One region of the Arthrobacter sp. TWP1-1 genome, then DNA from elsewhere that is predicted to be linked to it. Evidence: predicted binding sites of a transcription regulator. Region 1 holds the regulator's gene; the other holds the start of a gene.

The links. The regulator LexA, encoded in region 1, represses DNA repair genes until DNA is damaged. The targets are predictions, from matches to a motif close to TCGAACANNTGTTCGA.
Region 2: a site for LexA is predicted at 3,048-3,063, ahead of uvrA (excinuclease ABC subunit UvrA). Genes of this name have one in related genera too.

Annotation. Positions count from the first base shown of each region.
Region 1 covers NZ_JAFCXC010000005.1:226,893-236,401, forward strand. The annotation lists gene miaB (tRNA (N6-isopentenyl adenosine(37)-C2)-methylthiotransferase MiaB) at 1-842, shown strand, start outside; gene miaA (tRNA (adenosine(37)-N6)-dimethylallyltransferase MiaA) at 839-1,786, shown strand; gene dapF (diaminopimelate epimerase) at 1,869-2,786, shown strand; gene ACP7B9_RS11515 (class I SAM-dependent methyltransferase) at 2,849-3,436, opposite strand; gene hflX (GTPase HflX) at 3,647-5,317, shown strand; gene ACP7B9_RS11525 (ATP-dependent DNA helicase) at 5,310-7,337, shown strand; gene lexA (transcriptional repressor LexA) at 7,398-8,141, opposite strand; gene ACP7B9_RS11535 (LysM peptidoglycan-binding domain-containing protein) at 8,418-8,789, shown strand; gene ACP7B9_RS11540 (histidinol-phosphate transaminase) at 8,940-9,509, shown strand, end outside.
Region 2 covers NZ_JAFCXC010000002.1:398,418-407,926, reverse strand. The annotation lists gene ACP7B9_RS05195 (DEAD/DEAH box helicase) at 1-268, opposite strand, end outside; gene ACP7B9_RS05190 (trans-aconitate 2-methyltransferase) at 349-1,155, shown strand; gene ACP7B9_RS05185 (PIG-L deacetylase family protein) at 1,152-1,850, shown strand; gene ACP7B9_RS05180 (VOC family protein) at 2,078-2,503, opposite strand; gene ACP7B9_RS05175 (GntR family transcriptional regulator) at 2,638-3,021, shown strand; gene uvrA (excinuclease ABC subunit UvrA) at 3,155-6,043, shown strand; gene ACP7B9_RS05165 (HAD hydrolase-like protein) at 6,128-6,943, shown strand; gene ACP7B9_RS05160 (lysophospholipid acyltransferase family protein) at 6,930-7,598, shown strand; gene uvrC (excinuclease ABC subunit UvrC) at 7,602-9,509, shown strand, end outside.

The DNA.
Region 1 (9,509 bases):
GCAAGTTGCTGCGCGCCTGCGGCGAGATCGAGGGCCTGGAACGTGTGCGCTTCACCAGCCCGCACCCGGCCGCCTTCACCGACGATGTCATTGAAGCCATGGTCGAGACCCCCAACGTCATGCCTCAGCTGCACATGCCCCTGCAATCGGGCTCGGACAAGGTCCTCAAGGACATGCGCCGTTCGTACCGATCAGGAAAGTTCCTTGGCATCCTGGACAAGGTGCGCGAGCTCCTCCCAAACGCTGCCATCTCCACCGACATCATCGTTGGGTTCCCCGGTGAGACGGAGGAAGACTTCCAGGAAACGCTCGACGTCGTAGAGAAGTCACGCTTTGCCACGGCGTTCACGTATCAATACTCCAAGCGCCCGGGCACCCCCGCCGCGGACCTGCCCGACCAGCTGCCCAAGGACGTGGTTCAGGAACGCTTCCTGCGACTCACCGCCTTGCAGGACAGAATCGCAGCAGAGGAAAACGCTAAGCAGGTGGGCCGCGAGGTCGAGGTCATGGTTACCGCCGATTCCGGGCGTAAGGCCACCCAGACCAACAGGCTCTCCGGCCGTGCGCAGGACCAGCGGCTGGTTCACTTCAGCGTTCCTGAGGGCGCCGAAACTCCCCGTCCCGGAGACCTTGTCACCGTGACCATCACCGAGGCTGCGGCCTTCCACCTGATCGCAGATCCCGCAACGGTTGGCGATTTCAAGCTCCGCCGTTCGCGGGCCGGCGACGCCTGGGACTTGGCACAGGCAGCGTCCTGCGGTGTTCCTTCCGCGGCCACGTCCGACGGCGCAAAGCCGAAGGTCAGCCTTGGCATGCCATCCCTGCCGGTCCGCACAGCGTGAGCGCACGCTCGTCCCGCAACCTCGAATCGGCCTTGCCGGTAGTGGCCATCGTCGGCCCCACCGGCTCGGGCAAGTCAGAACTGGCTTTGCAACTTGCCGAGCGCTTTGACGGCGAAGCCATCAATGCCGATTCCATGCAGTTTTATCGGGGCATGGATATTGGCACTGCCAAGCTGCCAGTTGCAGAACGCCGTGGCATCCCGCACCACCTCATGGACTTTTTGGGTGTCCGTGAAGACACGACGGTTGCCACCTTCCAAGACCTGGCCAGGACGGCGATCGCAGACATTCGTTCACGCGGAAGGCTGCCCATTCTCGTCGGTGGATCGGGCCTGTACGTCAGGGCGGCCATTGATGTGCTTGAGTTTCCCGGTACAGACGCGGACGTCCGCGCCAAGCTGGAAGCCGAACTCGAGACTGTGGGCCTGGCGCCGCTGGCGGCCCGCCTTGCGCTCGTGGACCCGGTTTCCGCTGCCCGCATTAGCGACGGCAAGCGTGTTGTCAGGGCGCTAGAAGTGTATGAGCTGACGGGCCGGCCCTTCAGCTCCTTCATGCCCGAACGAGACTACATCAGCCCCACGGTTCAGATCGGACTCAACGGCGACCGCGCGGAACTTCACGGACGTCTGGCGGCGCGGGTCCACACCATGGTTGAGCGAGGGCTGCAGCAAGAGGTGCAGGATCTCATCCCGGAAGGGCTCCGAGAAGGCCGCACCGCCCAGAAGGCCCTTGGCTACCAGCAGTTTCTCCGTGTCATTGATGGCGAATCCACAGTGGCTCAGGCCAGCGAGGAAACGATCGTGGCCACTCGCCAGTTTGCCAGGCGCCAGCTGACCTGGTTCCGTGCGGACCCGCGCGTGCAGTGGCTGGACTGGGCGCAGGACGATCTCGCAACTGCGGCAGCGGCCTTGGTGACCCAAGCGAAAGCCTCGTCAGGAGCGTAGCCGCCATCCGGCGTCGTGCTTCAGCGCCTCATTACCCAAGGGCCAGTGCGTCGGGGGAGCAAAGGTGCCTTAGGCTTAATCCATGACTGACATCTCGGCACCCTTGACAGGCATGCGCTTCTCCAAAGGCCATGGCACCGGCAACGACTTTGTCCTCGTGGCTGATCCCGACGGTGATCGGAATCTTTCGCCCGAACAGATCGCAGCGCTGTGCGACCGCCGCCGTGGCCTGGGCGGCGACGGCCTGATCCGCGCCGTCCGTTCGCGCCACGTGCCGGAGGGTATTGAGTTGCTGGAAAGCAACCCCACCGCCGAATGGTTCATGGACTACAACAACGGTGACGGTTCGCGTTCGGAAATGTGCGGCAACGGCGTGCGCGTCTTCGTGCACTTCCTCATCAGCGAAGGGCTCGTGGCTCTGGGCGCCGGCGAGGAGCTGACTATAGGCACCCGGGCGGGCGTGAAGGTTGTCTCGCGCACGGACACTGGTTACCGCGTTGACATGGGCCCGTGGGATTTCATCTACCCGGAGGCGCGCGAAAAAGGGATGGACTCGCTCGTTGACGCGGTGGGGCTCCCGGTTGAACGGCCCGCACTTTCCATCACCATGGGCAACCCGCATACAGTCGTGGCACTGGCCGATCTGGAAGCGTTGGCCGGCACCAAGCTGACCGAGGCCCCCATTGTCACGCCAGTTCCCCCATTTGGCACCAACGTCGAGTTTGCCGTACCTGCCCAGCCTCTTGTAACGGACGACGTCGGACACATCAGCATGCGCGTCCACGAACGTGGCGTGGGGGAGACCCTGTCCTGCGGGACCGGCGCCTGTGCTGCCGCTGCCGCAACCCGTTTCTGGGCCGGCAGCGATGCCCCCGACGTCTGGGCAGTGACTGTCCCTGGAGGCGTGGTTGGCGTGCGCTTCTTCCCCGGCCCCGACGGGCGCGAACACGTTGAACTCAGCGGCCCGGCGGTCATTGTGGCCGACGGCGTACTGGCCTGAAAATAGAGGAAGCCGCCGGAACCTGATGGTTCCGGCGGCTTCCTCTATTTTTGCGGCTACGGCTACGGCTTGGTGCGGGTGACTTTGAGAATCCGGAAGGCCTTGTTGGTGGAGTCGCGAACAACCTTGAACCCGGCCTCCGGGAACTGCTCGTTGAGTTCGGCCGTCAGCCAGCGTTGCAACGAATCGGAACCAAGGTTCTTTTGCACAACTAAGTAGGCGTTGCCGTCATGGGCCAGCCTGGGCAGCCACATCAGCAAAATTGAGTGCAGTTCCTCCTTGCCCACGCGAATGGGCGGGTTGGACCAGATGGTGTTGAAGCGGATCTCGGGATCCACGGCGTCGGGCGTCGAAGCGTGGACATTGTCCAGGCCGAGGGCCTTGGCGTTATCTGTGGTCAGCTCAAGTGATCGCTCGTTGACATCCACGGCGTAAACCGCTGCATCGGGGGAGCGCAGGGCCAATGTCAGGGCAATGGGCCCCCAGCCACAGCCGATGTCCAAGAGATTGCCTTCGGTGGCGGGCGGCGGCGCTTCCGAGAGCAAGATGGTGGTGCCCTTGTCGACGCCATCGGGGCTGAAGATGCCACCGGCCGTCTGAAGCGTGCGCTTCTCACCGGCCAAAACAACCGTTAGAGGCCGTCGCTTCATCGGCGTTGACGGTTGTGAACTGAAATAATGATCTGAACCCTGAGTACCCATAGTCATGCCAGATTAGTGGGGAAATGCCGTGTTGGGTATCTAGGCGCGCCTAAGGGCGCCAAGGACGCGGCGGTGACTTTATCCACAAAGGCACAGTGGCAAAGGTGTGCGTGTGGGTGGGGCGGACTAGGATTGAGAGATAGCGCCTATAAGGAGAATATGTCCAACGCATCTGCACACCCTGGTTCCGAGAACAACCAGCTGCCCGAACCCGGTAACCATGGAGAGAACACACACGGCTCCTCCGAAGCTGACACCTCAGCTCAGGACTTGTCGGTTGCCGAGATCGAGGCCGTGATTGATCGGATTCTTGCCAAGGACGCCGCAGCCGGACGTGCCGTACGCGAGGACGCTGACGCGGAGGCCGAGGATCCCTACCAAGGCGTCCCTTCCACCCGCCCGCTTGGCGGCCAGGCACAGGCAGTCTCATCCCTGAAATTCCAGCACAGCCTCTTTGACGGCGATCAAAGCGAATTGGCCGAGCGTAACGCCCTGCGTCGCAGGGCAAGTCACTCGACCGAGCTCGAGGACGTCACAGAAGTTGAATACCGCCAGCTGCGCCTTGAACGCGTTGTGCTCGCCGGCCTGTGGTCCAAGGGAACCATGGCCGACGCCGAGAACTCGCTGAGGGAATTGGCCGCCTTGGCCGAAACGGCCGGCTCCGAGGTCCTCGATGGCCTGGTGCAGCGCCGCGCCAAGCCGGATCCGGCAACCTACTTGGGTACCGGTAAGGCGCAGGAACTCAAGGAAATCGTGCACGCCACGGGTGCGGACACCGTCATTATTGACGGCGATCTTGCTCCCTCCCAGCGCCGTACCTTGGAAGAAGTTGTCAAGGTCAAGGTCATTGACCGTACCGCCCTGATTCTGGACATCTTCGCCCAGCACGCCAAGTCACGTGAAGGCCGGGCACAGGTTGAACTGGCCCAGATGGAATACCTCCTCCCGCGCCTGCGCGGTTGGGGCGAATCCATGTCTCGCCAGGCCGGTGGCCGGGTGGGTGCCGCTGGTGGCGGTATCGGTTCCCGTGGCCCCGGTGAAACAAAGATGGAACTGGACCGACGGAAAATCCGTACCAAAATGGCAAAGTTGCGTCGTGAAATCGCCGCAATGCGCCCAGCTCGGGAAACTAAGCGGGCCAATCGTAAGCGCAATAGCGTGCCGTCCGTTGCCATCGCGGGCTACACCAATGCCGGCAAGTCTTCGTTGCTGAACCGATTGACGGACGCCGGAGTTTTGGTTGAAAACGCCCTGTTCGCAACATTGGATCCCACGGTTCGCAAGACCGAGACCGCAGACGGCTTGGGCTACACGCTGGTCGATACCGTTGGCTTTGTGCGTTCCCTGCCCACGCAATTGGTTGAGGCATTCCGCTCCACCCTCGAAGAAGTCGCTGATGCAGATCTGATCCTGCATATCGTGGATGCATCGCACCCGGACCCTGAGGGGCAGATCTCGGCCGTCCGCTCGGTCTTTGCCGAGGTCGGTGCTCTGCAAATACCTGAGATCATCATCCTCAACAAGGCAGATATCGCAGATCCGATAGTGATTGAGCGTCTTCGTCTGCACGAGTCGCGCAACGTGGTCGTTTCGGCTCGCACCGGTGAAGGTATCGAAGAGCTTCTGGAAGCCATTAGTGAGGCCATCCCGCACCCGAGCGTGACCCTGACATTGCTGATTCCCTACGATCGCGGTGACGTACTGAACAAGTTGCACCGTACCGACGCGGAAATCATCGCTCTTGAGCATGGCGAGCACGGCACACTGGCTACGGTCCGAGTCCGGGAAGACCTTGCAGCCGAGGTTGAGCCGTTTGTCCAGCATGCCTGAAAGTGATTTTTCGCAACAAGCACTGACCCTCTTGGACAAGGCTGTTGAATCCATGGGCGGTCAGCGCCGCGATGGTCAACACGAAATGGTCCGCCGCGTCGTTGCCGCCATCGAAAGCGGCGACCACCTGTTGGTTCAGGCAGGCACAGGAACGGGAAAGTCACTGGCTTACCTGATCCCGCTGATCGTCAACTCACTCACGAGTGACAAACCTGCCGTCGTGGCTACGGCGACCCTCGCCCTGCAGGCCCAGATCGTGGGACGCGACGTACCTAGGTTGCTTGCCGCCTTGGCGCCGATCCTGCCGCGCGCCATTGACGTTGCCCTGGTCAAGGGCAGGAGCAACTACGTCTGCAAACAGAAGTTGGGTGGCGGTTTCCCCACGGAAGACACCGGGGAGGGAGCTCTCTTCAGCCTCGGTGAGGACACCAGTGTTGCCCACCTGCCGGGTGCGAGCACCGGGCCAGCATCCCAGCTCGGCAAGGAAGTTGTGCGCCTGCGTGATTGGGCTCAAGATACCGAGACCGGTGACCGGGACGAGCTGGTGCCTGGGGTGACGGATCGGGCCTGGCGTCAAGTATCCGTGACGTCCATGGAATGCCTAGGCGCACAAAAATGCCCCCTTGCCACCGAGTGCTTTGCGGAGTTGGCCCGTGCCCGCGGTGCCGAGGCCGACATTGTGGTCACCAACCACGCCATGCTGGCCATCAGTGCTTTTGAAGGCATTGCCGTCCTGCCTGAGTATGACGTGGTTGTGGTGGATGAGGCCCATGAACTTCAGGACAGGGTAACGGGAGCTGTCACCGGACAACTCTCCGTGCAAATGATTCAAGCCGCGGCATCTAGCACCCGCAAACACACGGCTGTGCCGGTGGAGACACTCCATGCGAGTGCCGCAGCCCTGGATATGGCTCTTGCCGGCATGCCCGAAGGCTTGCTGCCCAACGGTCTCAATGACACCCAAAGCCAGGCCATCGAGCAGGTGCGCGACGCTGTTCGTGCTGCGCTGTCAGATTCGAAGCCGGACGGAAACGCGGCCGCTGACGGTGGACGATCCATCGCAAGGTCCAGGCTGAACCTCATCTTCGACCTCTGTGAACGCCTTTTGGTGGCCAACGATGCCCGCGAAGTGGTCTGGGCTTCACGCCCTGGTAATTTCGTCCCAGGACAGGGCTACCAAAAAGCGGACGAGAATGAACCAGCCGTCTTGAACATTGCACCTCTGAGTGTGGCCATGAAATTGCGTGAAGGCCTCTTCGCCGATCGAACAGTGGTGTTGACCTCGGCAACGCTTGCCATAGGTGAATCATTCCAGTCCACCGCAGGTGGTTTGGGTTTGCTGGGGCCAAGCGCGCCCAGCTGGACGGGTGCCGACGTCGGCTCTCCTTTTGATTACCCCAAGCAGGGCATGCTGTACGTGGCCGCACATTTGAAGAAGCCTGGCTTTGGGATGTCTCCGGAGCAGCTGGATGAGCTGGCCGATCTCATCACGGCCGCCGGCGGTGGCACGCTGGCGCTGTTTTCCTCCAGACGTGCCGCCGAGGACGCTGCCGAAAAGCTACGTAAGAAACTCAAGGTGAAGATCCTCTGCCAGGGCGATTCCTCCATGTCCGGGTTGATCAAGCAATTCGCAGATGAACCCGATACCTGCCTCTTCGGGACCATGTCACTGTGGCAAGGCGTCGATGTCCAGGGCGCGTCATGCCGCCTTGTGGTGATCGACCGGATTCCGTTCCCGCGACCGGACGATCCACTGGTCACGGCCAGGGCTCGAGCAGTGGCACAAAGTGGCGGCGACGGCTTTATCGCCATCTCCGCCACCCATGCTGCCGTACGGCTGGCCCAGGGTGTCGGCCGGTTGATCCGGTCAAGCCAGGACCGTGGAGTTGTTGCCGTGCTGGATTCACGCCTTGCCAATGCCAGCTATGGCGGGTTCCTGCGCGCAGCGCTTCCACCCTTCTGGTCCACCAAGGACAGGGCCGTTGCGCTGTCAGCACTGAAGCGGCTTTCCGGCAAGTAGACCTGCAAAAAAGAGGCGCCGTCCAAATCTGGACTGGCGCCTCTTTTGTGTCTGTGGGTGCTACAGGCTGCGGAGCACCGATACGACCTTGCCCATGATGGTGGCGTGGTCACCGAGGATGGGCTCGTAGCGGGTGTTCTGCGGAAGCAGCCACGTGTGGCCGTCGCGCTGGCGGAACGTCTTGACGGTCGCCTCATCTTCGAGAAGTGCCGCCACGATATCGCCATTGTTGGCTGTGGGCTGCTGGCGGATAACAACCCAGTCACCGTCACAGATGGCTGCATCGATCATGGAATCACCCTGAACCTTGAGCATGAACAACTCGCCATTGCCGACAATCTGGCGAGGCAGCGGCATGATGTCATCCACCGATTGATCGGCCAGAATCGGTCCACCGGCTGCAATACGTCCCACCAGAGGAACGAAAGCTGTGTCCGAGGAGCTGCTCAGTTCAGCGAAATTCAAACCGTTTGAGCTGCGCAAAGCTGTGGGGGAGCTGACGCCCTCAATCTCCACTGCACCATTGTCCAAAACCAAGGGGATGAGGACTTCCATGGCGCGAGGTCGTTTGGGATCCCGCCGCAGGTAGCCGTGCCGTTCAAGCTGAGTCAGCTGGTGCGTGACGCTGGAGAGGCTCGCCAACCCCACGGCGTCGCCAATTTCACGCATGGAGGGCGGGTAGCCCTTATCCGCGATGGAGCGCTGAATGCACTCAAGGATCTTCTTCTGCCGAACCGTCAGGCCCTTCATGCCGGCGCGACTGGGTGCCTGGGGGATGCGGTGCGGTGGGTCTGGAAGCGCCATGGTTCCGGGGTCCTTTCGTGGCTGCCCTGAACAATGTCAGTGCCTGCTGGTGGACTGCATCTAGCGGCCAATCCTTGTTTCACAAGTTTAAGCCACAAAGTAGGCAATTTCAAACATTTGTTCGATCTACTCTTGGCAAGTGTCGTCTATAGGTGCTAAAACTGTTCTAGTAGCTAACTAGAACATACGTTCTATCGAAGATGTAAAGCAATGGAATTTGATCCAATGGATGTTCGAGTCCGGAGGGTGAGATCCACGGCGAAAGGACCAGAAGTCATGAATGCAATGGTTATCTCCGCAACACCCCTGAGCACTGTTCGTATCAACTTGACCCGTCGTGGCCGCCTGGTCCTTCTGGGCATTCCGGCACTCGTCACGGCAGCTGTCATGGTGTTTGCCGCGTTGGCGATCGTGCTCGGTTCAGTAGCCAGCCCCGCGCAGGCGTCGGTTGAGCACGTTGCAGTAGATATGGCCGAGTACGCCGCCACTGTCACCGTTCTGCAAGGTGACAGCCTGTGGAGCATTGCGGCCGCCTCGAATCCGAACCGCGATGTTCGTGATGTAGTCAGTGAGATCGTGGCATTGAATGAGCTTGGCAGCGGCGTAGTCCAGGCCGGCCAGCAGCTCTTTGTGCCTCTCCCCAAATAGTCGCACCAGTAAACGCAGTCCATGAAGATGGCCAGCGGGGCATCGTTGGCAAAGCTAGTGTGTTGGCGAAGCTAAGGTGTTGGAAAACGTAACGTGTCCGCATATTGTCGCCAGTTCGGACATTCGGCGGGCAGGAAATATGCTGGAACCATGGATCAGTTCGAACGCCTAAGTCAATTGCCACTCCGCGACGATCTGCGCGGACAGCATCCTTATGGGGCGCCCCAGCTTGACGTGCCGGTGCTGCTGAACGTCAATGAAAACACCTTCGGAGTCCCCGACGACGCGAAGGAAGCCATTCTTAAGGCAGTCGCTGCGGAGCTTGACGGCCTCAACCGCTACCCGGATCGCGAATTCACGACCCTCCGCAAGGAACTGGCTGCTTACCTTGGACATGATCTGACGGAAGAAAATCTGTGGGCAGCCAACGGTTCCAATGAAGTGCTGCAGCAGCTGTTGCAGGCCTTCGGCGGCCCTGGCCGAAGCGTCATGAGTTTCCCTCCCACGTACTCCATGTACCCGCTCCTGGCCAGTGGCACGGGATCGGCCTACATTGCCGGCGTTCGAGCGCCAGACTTCAGCTTGAGTGCCGATTCGGCTGCCGAGCAAGTTCGTGCGCACGCCCCCAATATTGTTTTGTTGTGTTCACCCAACAACCCCACGGGAACAGCCCTCGGCTTGGATGTCGTCAAAGCCGTCTATGAAGCTGGCGAGGCCTCG
Region 2 (9,509 bases), on a different contig from region 1:
CGAGCGCCTTGATGGGGGCCGTGTAGTAGCTGGCAGCTCCGCGTGCCATGGCGTTGAAATGTGCGGCAATGGCCACCAGCGACTTGCCCGAGCCTGTGGGCGTGGACAAAATGACGTTGTTTCCGCTGACCAGCTCCAGGGCAGCTTCCTCCTGGGCTGGGTACAGCTCCAGGCCCTTCTCGAGTGTCCACTCTAAAAACGCGTCCAGAACGTCGTCGTCGGAGGATGTTTGCGGATTCAGGGTGGAGAGCTGTTCAAGAAGATTCATGATGTTCCCAGCTTAGGCGCTCGGGGGTGTCGCCAAAGAACTGTCAGCGGCTGGTGAACGGCATGTGGCAGGATAACGCCATGGGTGAACAAACATTTCTCTGGGAACCGGCAAAGTACGTCCAATTCAGTGATTTTCGAGACAGACCGTTTTTTGACCTGACGTCCCGCATTGCGGCCGAATCCCCAACGAACGTGGTTGACCTTGGCTGCGGGCCGGGCAACCTCACAGCAACGCTGGCACTGCGGTGGCCGGGAGCGTCCGTGGTGGGGCTCGACAATTCCGAGGCCATGATCGCCGCGGCGCGGACCACTTTTCCGCCTGCCGCCGACGGCGTTGCGTCGAACTTGGACTTCACCGTCGCCGATATTGCTTCCTGGCGGCCCGAGGACTCCACGGATGTGATTGTCTCGAACGCCGCACTGCAATGGGTGCCCAACCATCCCCAACTCATGACTGCATGGTTGGCGGCCCTGCGCCCTGGCGGGTGGCTGGGAGTGCAGGTGCCCGGGAACTTTGGCGCGCCGTCGCACGTCATCATGCGCGAACTGGCGGAAAGTGCACGCTGGCGGGACAAGTTGGATGGGGTGTTGCGGCACTACGACGCCGTGCGGGAGCCCGCGGAATATCAGGATCTTTTCCTGCGGGCCGGTGCCCGGGTGGATGTGTGGGAAACCAGCTACACCCAGTTGTTGCAGGGTGAGAATCCCGTCCTTGAATGGGTGCGAGGCACTGGACTGCGGCCCGTGCTGGCTGCCCTAGGACCGGAAGACAGTCAGCTCTTTGAGCATGAGTACGCCGCCCTAGTTGCCGAGGCTTATCCGCCGGGCGAATTTGGGACGGTGTTTCCGTTCCGCCGGATCTTTATGGTGGGAGAAAAGCAATGACGGGACTGTTGGAGTTTCCGCAGGATTGGCAACGGGCGTTAGTCCTTGTGGCGCATCCTGATGACCCCGAGTACGGCATGGCAGCCGCCGTGGCCGAGTGGATCGTGGCCGGCAAGCATGTCAGTTACGTCCTTGCTACTCGCGGGGAGGCCGGTATTGCGGGACTCCCACCGGAAGAATCCGCACCCTTGCGCTCCAGGGAGCAGGAGAATGCCTGTGCGCTGGTTGGAGTCACTGATCTGGTGTTTCTCGATCACCCGGATGGGCGGATTGAGGAAGGGCTGGCGCTGCGCCGTGACTTTGCCCGGGAAATCCGCCGTGTTCGGCCGGACGTGGTGCTCACCCTGAACCATCGTGATGAGTGGGGGCCTGGCCGATGGAACTCCGCCGACCACAGGGCCGTGGGCCGGGCCGTCTTGGATGCCGTGGGCGATGCCGACAACGAATGGATCTTCCCAGAGCTGCTGGCGGAAGGCCTGCCGCGGCACAAAACCCGCTGGGTAGCCGTCAGCTCCCCGGCAGCCACGCACAGTCAGCCTGTGTCGGCGGGGAACATCGAGAAGGCAGTTGCCTCGCTGGCGGAGCACAAGGAATATCTCAAGGAGCTCAGTGACGAGCCCGTTGAAACGCAGGCCCGGCGGCAGATCGAGATGGTCACGAGCGGCGGGGCCGTGGCCTTCGAACTGTACGGGTAGGCCGGCTGAGCACTGACCCGCTGAGCCCTGACCCGCCGGTCAGCCGTCAGATAACGCCGCTATGCGCGGGCATAACGGCATTATCTGCCGGGTCAAGGGGACTAGCTGCGCATCTCGGTATTTCATGGGAAACCACAATCGCCTGTGGATGGTGAAGGACGTAGTTAGATTCTTGGCCGAGTTCGGCGCCGGAGGTCAAACAGCTCCCGGACTAAACGTCGCCCGGGCTAATCACTGCCGATAGTTGAGGTGACAGCTGCGACGAGTTCGATTTCAAAGCCATCGGAATTCACCAGGTAGGCGGCGTAGTGATCCGCCCCGCCGGCGTGGGGGTATTTCTCGGCAAAGAGCTGCTGCCAGCCGTGCGCCGACGCGTCCTCTACTAAAGCATCAACCATGTCCTTCGTTCCGGCATGGAAAGCCAAGTGGTTTAGCCCTGGAGCGGTCCGTTGGTGCTGCTCACTGCTCATTGCGGGCGACTCCTCGGTCACTATGTAGGTGCTGCCTCGACGCCAGCTAGCTCCCTTGCCCCAATTTTGTTCCATGGAGTAGCCCAAGGTAGATAGCAGCCATCCCCATTCAACGGTGGCCCGTTCTATACTTGGTACCCAAAGCTCGACGTGATGCAGGGCTCCCGCTAAGTTCTCATCCATCCGGTAAGTGTCACATATGTACCGAGGTAGGCAGCGATTCAGGTCGTGACAAACTGTTGACACTCAGAGCTTTCAATTACGATCAGTAACTAGCCACAGTTTGGTGGCCCGGCGGTGGAAGAGGCGAGCACGGTATGAATGCCATGGATGTCATGATGCGACGTTGGCGCCTCGATACGGAATCGAGCGTTCCGCCCTTCGAACAGATCAGGTTGCGAATCCTTGACCTGGCCTCGGCTGGGGATTTGGCGGTGGGGACCAAACTCCCTTCGGTACGCTCCTTGGCCACGGATTTAGGCGTTGCGGCCAACACGGTTGCGCGGGCCTATCGTGAGCTTGAACAGGCTGGCGTAGTCATTACCGCTGGCCGCAGCGGCACAGCGATTGCCTCCGGTGGTGACGTGATTGCCGCCCAGGTGGCGAGTGCCGCGGAGTCCTTTGCCGCCGTCGTACGGGACCTCGGCATGCCCACGGCCCAGGCCCTGCGGATCGTGACGGCGGCGCTGGATCGCAACTAATGCCGGGTAAGAATTTCGGCATGCGTTCGAACGAACTTTCGATTACACTCAAGAGTGTTTGCAATGTGCGGCGCCCAAGCGCCCGCGCCCTTGCCACGCCGGCGTCGTGGCAGACAGTGATGTGAAGGAATCAATGGTCAAGTCTGTAACCCCCGAAATTGCCCCTACGCGCCCGGATTTGTCCCGTCTGGTGATCAAGGGAGCCCGTGAGCACAACCTGCGCAACGTGGACCTTGACCTTCCCCGTGACGCCATGATTGTGTTCACCGGGCTCTCCGGCTCGGGTAAATCCTCGCTGGCGTTTGACACCATTTTTGCCGAGGGTCAGCGCCGCTACGTTGAATCACTTTCCGCCTACGCGCGGCAGTTCCTTGGCCAGGTGGATAAGCCGGACGTCGACTTCATCGAGGGGTTGTCCCCGGCTGTCTCCATCGATCAAAAGTCGACGTCGAAGAACCCCCGGTCCACGGTGGGCACCATCACCGAGATCTACGACTACATGCGTCTGCTGTGGGCGCGCGTAGGAACGGCGCACTGCCCCGTGTGTGGTGAGCCCATCGCCAAGCAAACGCCCCAGCAGATTGTTGATCAGCTGCTGGAAATGCCCGAGGGCACCCGCTTCCAGGTCTTGGCTCCGGTGGTACGGGATCGAAAGGGCGAGTTCGTTGACCTGTTCCGGGAGCTGACCGCAAAGGGTTACTCCCGCGCCAAGGTCGACGGCGAGCAGGTCCAGTTGAGTGATCCGCCCAAGCTGAAGAAGACCTTCAAGCACACCATTGAGGTGGTGGTTGACCGGCTCGTGGTCAAGGACGGCATTCAGCAGCGCTTGACTGATTCCGTGGAGACGGCTTTGGGCCTTGCCGAGGGCCGCGTGCTGGCCGAACTTGTTGACCTCGCCGACGATGATGCCGCCCGCATCCGCTCCTTCTCCGAGAACCTGGCCTGCCCCAACGAACACCCGTTGGCCATCGATGAGATTGAGCCGCGCTCCTTCTCCTTCAACAACCCCTTTGGCGCCTGCAACGCTTGCAGCGGCATCGGTACCAAGCTTGAGGTGGACGAGGAACTGGTAGTTCCCAACCCCTTCCTTTCACTGCGTGAGGGCGCCATCGCACCGTGGTCGCTGGGCACCGCCACCACGGAGTACTGGAACCGGCTCCTTGAAGGGCTCTCAACGGAGCTGGACTTCAAGATGGAGACCCCGTGGAACAAGCTGGACACTGACACCCGCACCGCCATCCTGTACGGCAAGGACCACAAGGTTGTTGTCCAATACAAGAACCGTTTTGGTCGCGAACGTAAGTACAGCACCGGTTTTGAAGGTGCAGTCCAGTACATCCAACGCAAGCACATCGAGACCGAATCCGATTCGGCCCGTGACCGCTACGAAGAGTACATGCGCCAGATTCCGTGCCCGTCCTGTGGCGGCGCACGCCTGAACCCGGCATCGTTGTCCGTGTTGATCAATGGAAAATCCATTGCCGAAGTCTGTGCCATGTCCATGCGCGACTGCTTTGAGTTCCTCTCCAACCTTGTCTTGACCGGCCGCGAGGCCCAGATTGCCAGCCAGGTCCTGAAGGAAATCCAGGCACGGTTGCGATTCCTGCTGGATGTTGGCCTTGAATACCTGAACCTCGAGCGTGCCTCGGCGACGCTCTCGGGAGGCGAAGCCCAGCGAATTCGCTTGGCCACCCAGATCGGTTCCGGGCTGGTGGGCGTGCTGTACGTGCTGGATGAGCCGTCCATCGGCCTGCACCAGCGTGACAACCGCCGCCTCATTGAAACCCTCACGCGCCTGCGCGATTTGGGCAACACCTTGATCGTGGTTGAACACGATGAGGACACCATCAAGGAAGCCGACTGGATCGTGGACATTGGCCCCGGTGCCGGTGAACACGGTGGCGAAGTGGTGCACTCCGGATCCTTGCCCGAACTGCTGGCCAACACCCGATCGCTGACCGGCGATTACCTGTCCGGACGCAAGAGCATTGCACTGCCCGCCAAGCGCCGCAAGTACGACAAAAAGCGTGAACTCGCCGTCATTGGTGCGCGCGAAAACAACCTGCTGAACATCGATGTGAAGTTCCCGCTGGGTGTCCTGACGGCCGTGACCGGAGTCAGCGGTTCCGGTAAATCGACCCTTGTCAACGAGATCCTATACAAGGTTCTGGCCAACAAGCTCAACGGTGCAAAGCAGGTTGCCGGGCGCCACCTGCGCGTGGACGGCCTAGAGCACCTGGACAAGGTGGTGCACGTTGACCAGAGCCCCATCGGCCGCACCCCGCGCTCCAACCCGGCTACCTACACGGGCGTCTTTGACAACATCCGCAAGTTGTTCGCGGAGACCAATGAATCCAAGATGCGCGGCTACCAGCCGGGCCGTTTCTCCTTCAACGTCAAGGGCGGTCGCTGCGAAGCCTGCACGGGTGACGGAACACTGAAGATTGAAATGAACTTCCTGCCGGACGTTTACGTGCCCTGCGAGGTCTGCCACGGCGCCCGGTACAACCGCGAAACCCTCGAGGTCCATTACAAGGGCAAGTCCATTGCGGATGTTCTGAACATGCCGATCGAGGAAGGTGCCGATTTCTTCGCCGCCTTCACTCCCATTGCCCGGCACCTGCGCACGTTGGTCGACGTCGGACTTGGTTACGTCAGGCTGGGGCAGGCCTCCACCACGCTCTCCGGCGGCGAGGCGCAGCGTGTGAAGCTCGCCGCGGAACTGCAGAAGCGCTCCAATGGCCGCAGCATTTATGTGTTGGATGAACCGACCACGGGCCTGCATTTTGAGGACATCCGCAAGCTGCTGCTCGTGCTGCAGGGGCTGGTCGACAAGGGCAACACCGTCATTGTCATCGAGCACAACCTCGATGTCATCAAGAGCTCCGACTGGATCGTTGACCTCGGCCCTGATGGCGGCACGGGCGGCGGGCGCGTTATCGCCACGGGCACTCCTGAGAAGGTGGCCAAGAGCGAGGAGAGCTACACGGCAACGTTCCTGCGCGAGGTTCTGGACGTCTGAGCGTTCACCGCCTGCAACCACCAAGATATGCCGTCACTGGCATGGATGAGGAAGGGTTGGGCCTGACCGTGAGAAACTATGGACGTGACTACTGCTTCCCCTGCCCTAAATAGTGACGGCCTAAATCTGGCCGAGCCCGACTCCGGGGCCCCGCGCACGGCCGTCCTCTTTGACCTGGATGGAACCCTTGTTGACCCCGCCGGCGGCATTACTGGCGGCATCGCCCATGCTCTGGGCGCCATGAACCTGCCGGTTCCGGACGCCGAGGTGCTCCAGGCCATGATCGGGCCGAAACTAGCTGACGCGCTCATCAGCATTGTCGGTGTACCCGCGGATCAGGTTGACGAGGTCATTGCCCATTACCGCAAGTGGTACACGGCCCAAGGCATGGCCATGTCGCAGGTATACCCGGGCATCAAGGAGCTGCTGACGCAGTTGAAGGCCGACGGCGTTGCCCTGGCGGTTGCCACGCAAAAGCCCGAGCCGCTCGCCAACAAGCTGTTGGCCCACCACGGGCTCGACGGTTTCTTTCACGTGATCCGTGGCTCCCATGCCGATGAAACCCTCAAGCCCGGCGATGCGGACTACCGCCCGGGCAAGGCCGAAATCATTGGGGCTGCCTTGCGTGATTTGGCGTTACTTACCGACCGACTTACTGACCAGGATTCCCGACTTCCGGCCATTATGGTGGGGGACAGGCACCAGGATGTACTCGGAGCCCGCAGCAACGGGCTTGAGTGCATTGGTGTTGCTTGGGGATTCGCACCTGACGGCGAGTTGGCGGCGGCCGGAGTTGCCGCCGTCGTCCGTTCCACAGTGGAACTGGCTGCGGAACTGGCAGGGTTTGGTTCGCTGGCAGCCACCGTGGCATCCGGAAAGGTAGCCAATGGAGCTGTATGACCTGACCCGGGTACTGACCCGTGGAACCATCAGCACGCTGTGCCGGCCAACTGTTGAGGGCCTGGAGAATGTACCCGTGGAGGGCCCGTTCATTGTGGCACCGAACCACCTGTCGTTTTTTGACTCCGTCATTGTGCAGGCACTCACCCCGCGCCCGGTTTCCTTCTTCGCCAAGGCCGAATATTTCACCGGCAAGGGCATCAAGGGCAAGCTCATGAAGCAGTTCTTTGAATCCGTGCACTCAATTCCTGTGGAGCGCGGCGAGCAGGCGGCCAGCGTGCAGGCCCTGAAAACGCTTCTGGAAATTCTGGGACGCAATGAGGGCGTAGGAATTTACCCTGAAGGCACGCGTTCCCGCGACGGTATTCTCTACCGCGGGCGCACAGGCGTGGGCTGGCTTGCGCTGACCACCGGAGCGCCCGTGGTGCCGGTGGGCATGATCGGTACTGAGAAGCTGCAGCCAGCCGGTACTAAGGGTTTTAAGCCGGCAAAGTTCACGCTGCGTTTCGGCAAGCCCCTCTACTTTGATAAGACCGGGCCGGATCATTCCTTGCCCGCTCGGCGCCATGTCACGGACACCATCATGGATGCCATTGCAGAATTGACGGGCCAGGAACGCAGCGCCAAGTACAACCAAAGCCCGAGCATCGACTGACCCGTGGCCGATCCAGCTTCCTATAGGCCCAAACCGGGCGAGATTCCCACCGACCCGGGCGTCTACAGATTCCGTGATGAACACGGCCGCATTATTTACGTTGGCAAGGCCAAGAACCTTCGCTCGCGCCTGAACTCGTATTTCGCGAACCCTGCCACGTTGCTGCCCAAGACCCACGCCATGGTGCATCACGCGGCCAGTGTGCAATGGACCATTGTGGGCAGCGAACTTGAGGCCCTGCAGCTGGAATTCACGTGGATCAAGGAATTTGCCCCGCGCTACAACCTTGCTTTCCGCGACGACAAGACGTACCCGTACCTTGCCGTATCCATGAGCGAGAAGTACCCGCGCGTGCAGGTCATGCGCGGCGAGCGGCGGAAGGGCACCAAGTATTTTGGCCCCTACACGGCTGGAGCGATCCGCGAAACCATGGATACCCTGCTGCGTGTGTTCCCCGTGCGCAGTTGTTCCGTCGGTGTGCTGCGACGCGCCGAACGCAGTGGCCGGCCCTGTCTGCTGGGCTATATCGACAAGTGTGCGGCGCCGTGCGTTGGGCGTGTGACCCCGGAGGAACACAAGGCGCTGGCCCAGGACTTCTGCGATTTCATGGGCGGGGAAGCCAAACGCTTCATCGGCACCCTGGAGAAGAACATGAAGGCCGCTGTTGCCGAGCTTGACTACGAACAGGCCGCCCGGATCCGCGACGACATCATAGCCTTGCGAAAAGTGTTCGAGCGCAACGCCGTGGTCCTTACCGAGGACACAAACGCCGATATTTTTGCCGTTGAACAGGACGATCTGGAAGCGGCCGTGCAGGTGTTTTATGTCCGTGGCGGCCGGATCCGTGGCCAGCGCGGCTGGGTGGTGGAGAAGGTGGAAGATGCCTCCGACGCCGAACTGTGGGAACACCTCATGCAACAGGTTTATGGTGCCGAGGAATCCCAGCAAGATGCTATTCCGCGCCAAATTTTGGTCCCGGAGCTGCCATCAAACCACGAGTACCTGGCCGAATGGTTGGGTGAACTGCGCCAAGGCAAGGTTTCCATCAAGGTTCCCCAGCGTGGCGAAAAGGCAGCGCTCATGGATACTGTGCAAGCTAACGCGCGCCAGGCCATGATTCTGCATAAATCGCGACGTGCAGGTGATTTGACCACCCGTTCCTTGGCGTTGCAGGAACTGCAGGAGGCACTTGATCTGCCCATGCCATTGCTGCGCATCGAGTGCTACGACATTTCGCATGTGCAGGGCACCAATGTGGTCGCCTCCATGGTGGTGGTTGAAGACGGGCTCACCAAAAAGAGCGAGTACCGTAAGTTTGCCATCACCGGCGAGGCCGCCATTGATGACACGGCCTCCATGTACGACGTCATCACCCGCCGTTTCCGGAACTATCTGAGCGAGAAGGTCGAGCGAGCACAGGCCGTGCAAGCTTCCGGCAGTATCGATATTGCCGGCACGGAAGACGGTCCCGCCGAGGCGGCCAAGTCCAAGTTTGCCTACCCACCCAACCTTGTTGTGGTCGACGGCGGCGTGCCCCAGGTGAATGCCGCGGCGCGGGCGTTGGCGGACTTGGGCATCGAGGACGTTGCCGTGGTGGGCTTGGCCAAGCGCTTGGAGGAGGTGTGGGTGCCAGGCAGCGACTTCCCTGTCATCCTGCCGCGCTCATCGGAAGGCCTGTACCTGCTGCAGCGAATCCGTGACGAGGCCCACCGCTTTGCCATCACCTTCCATCGCTCCAAACGTGGCAAGGCCATGGTGGCATCGGTGCTGGATCAGGTACCGGGCATGGGAACGGCTAAGCAAAAGGCCCTGTTGGCTCACTTTGGCTCGCTCAAAATGGTGCGTGCCGCAAGCCTTGAGGACCTGGTCGGCGCTAAGGGTGTCGGTCCCGTCCTCGCGCAGGCGATCTAC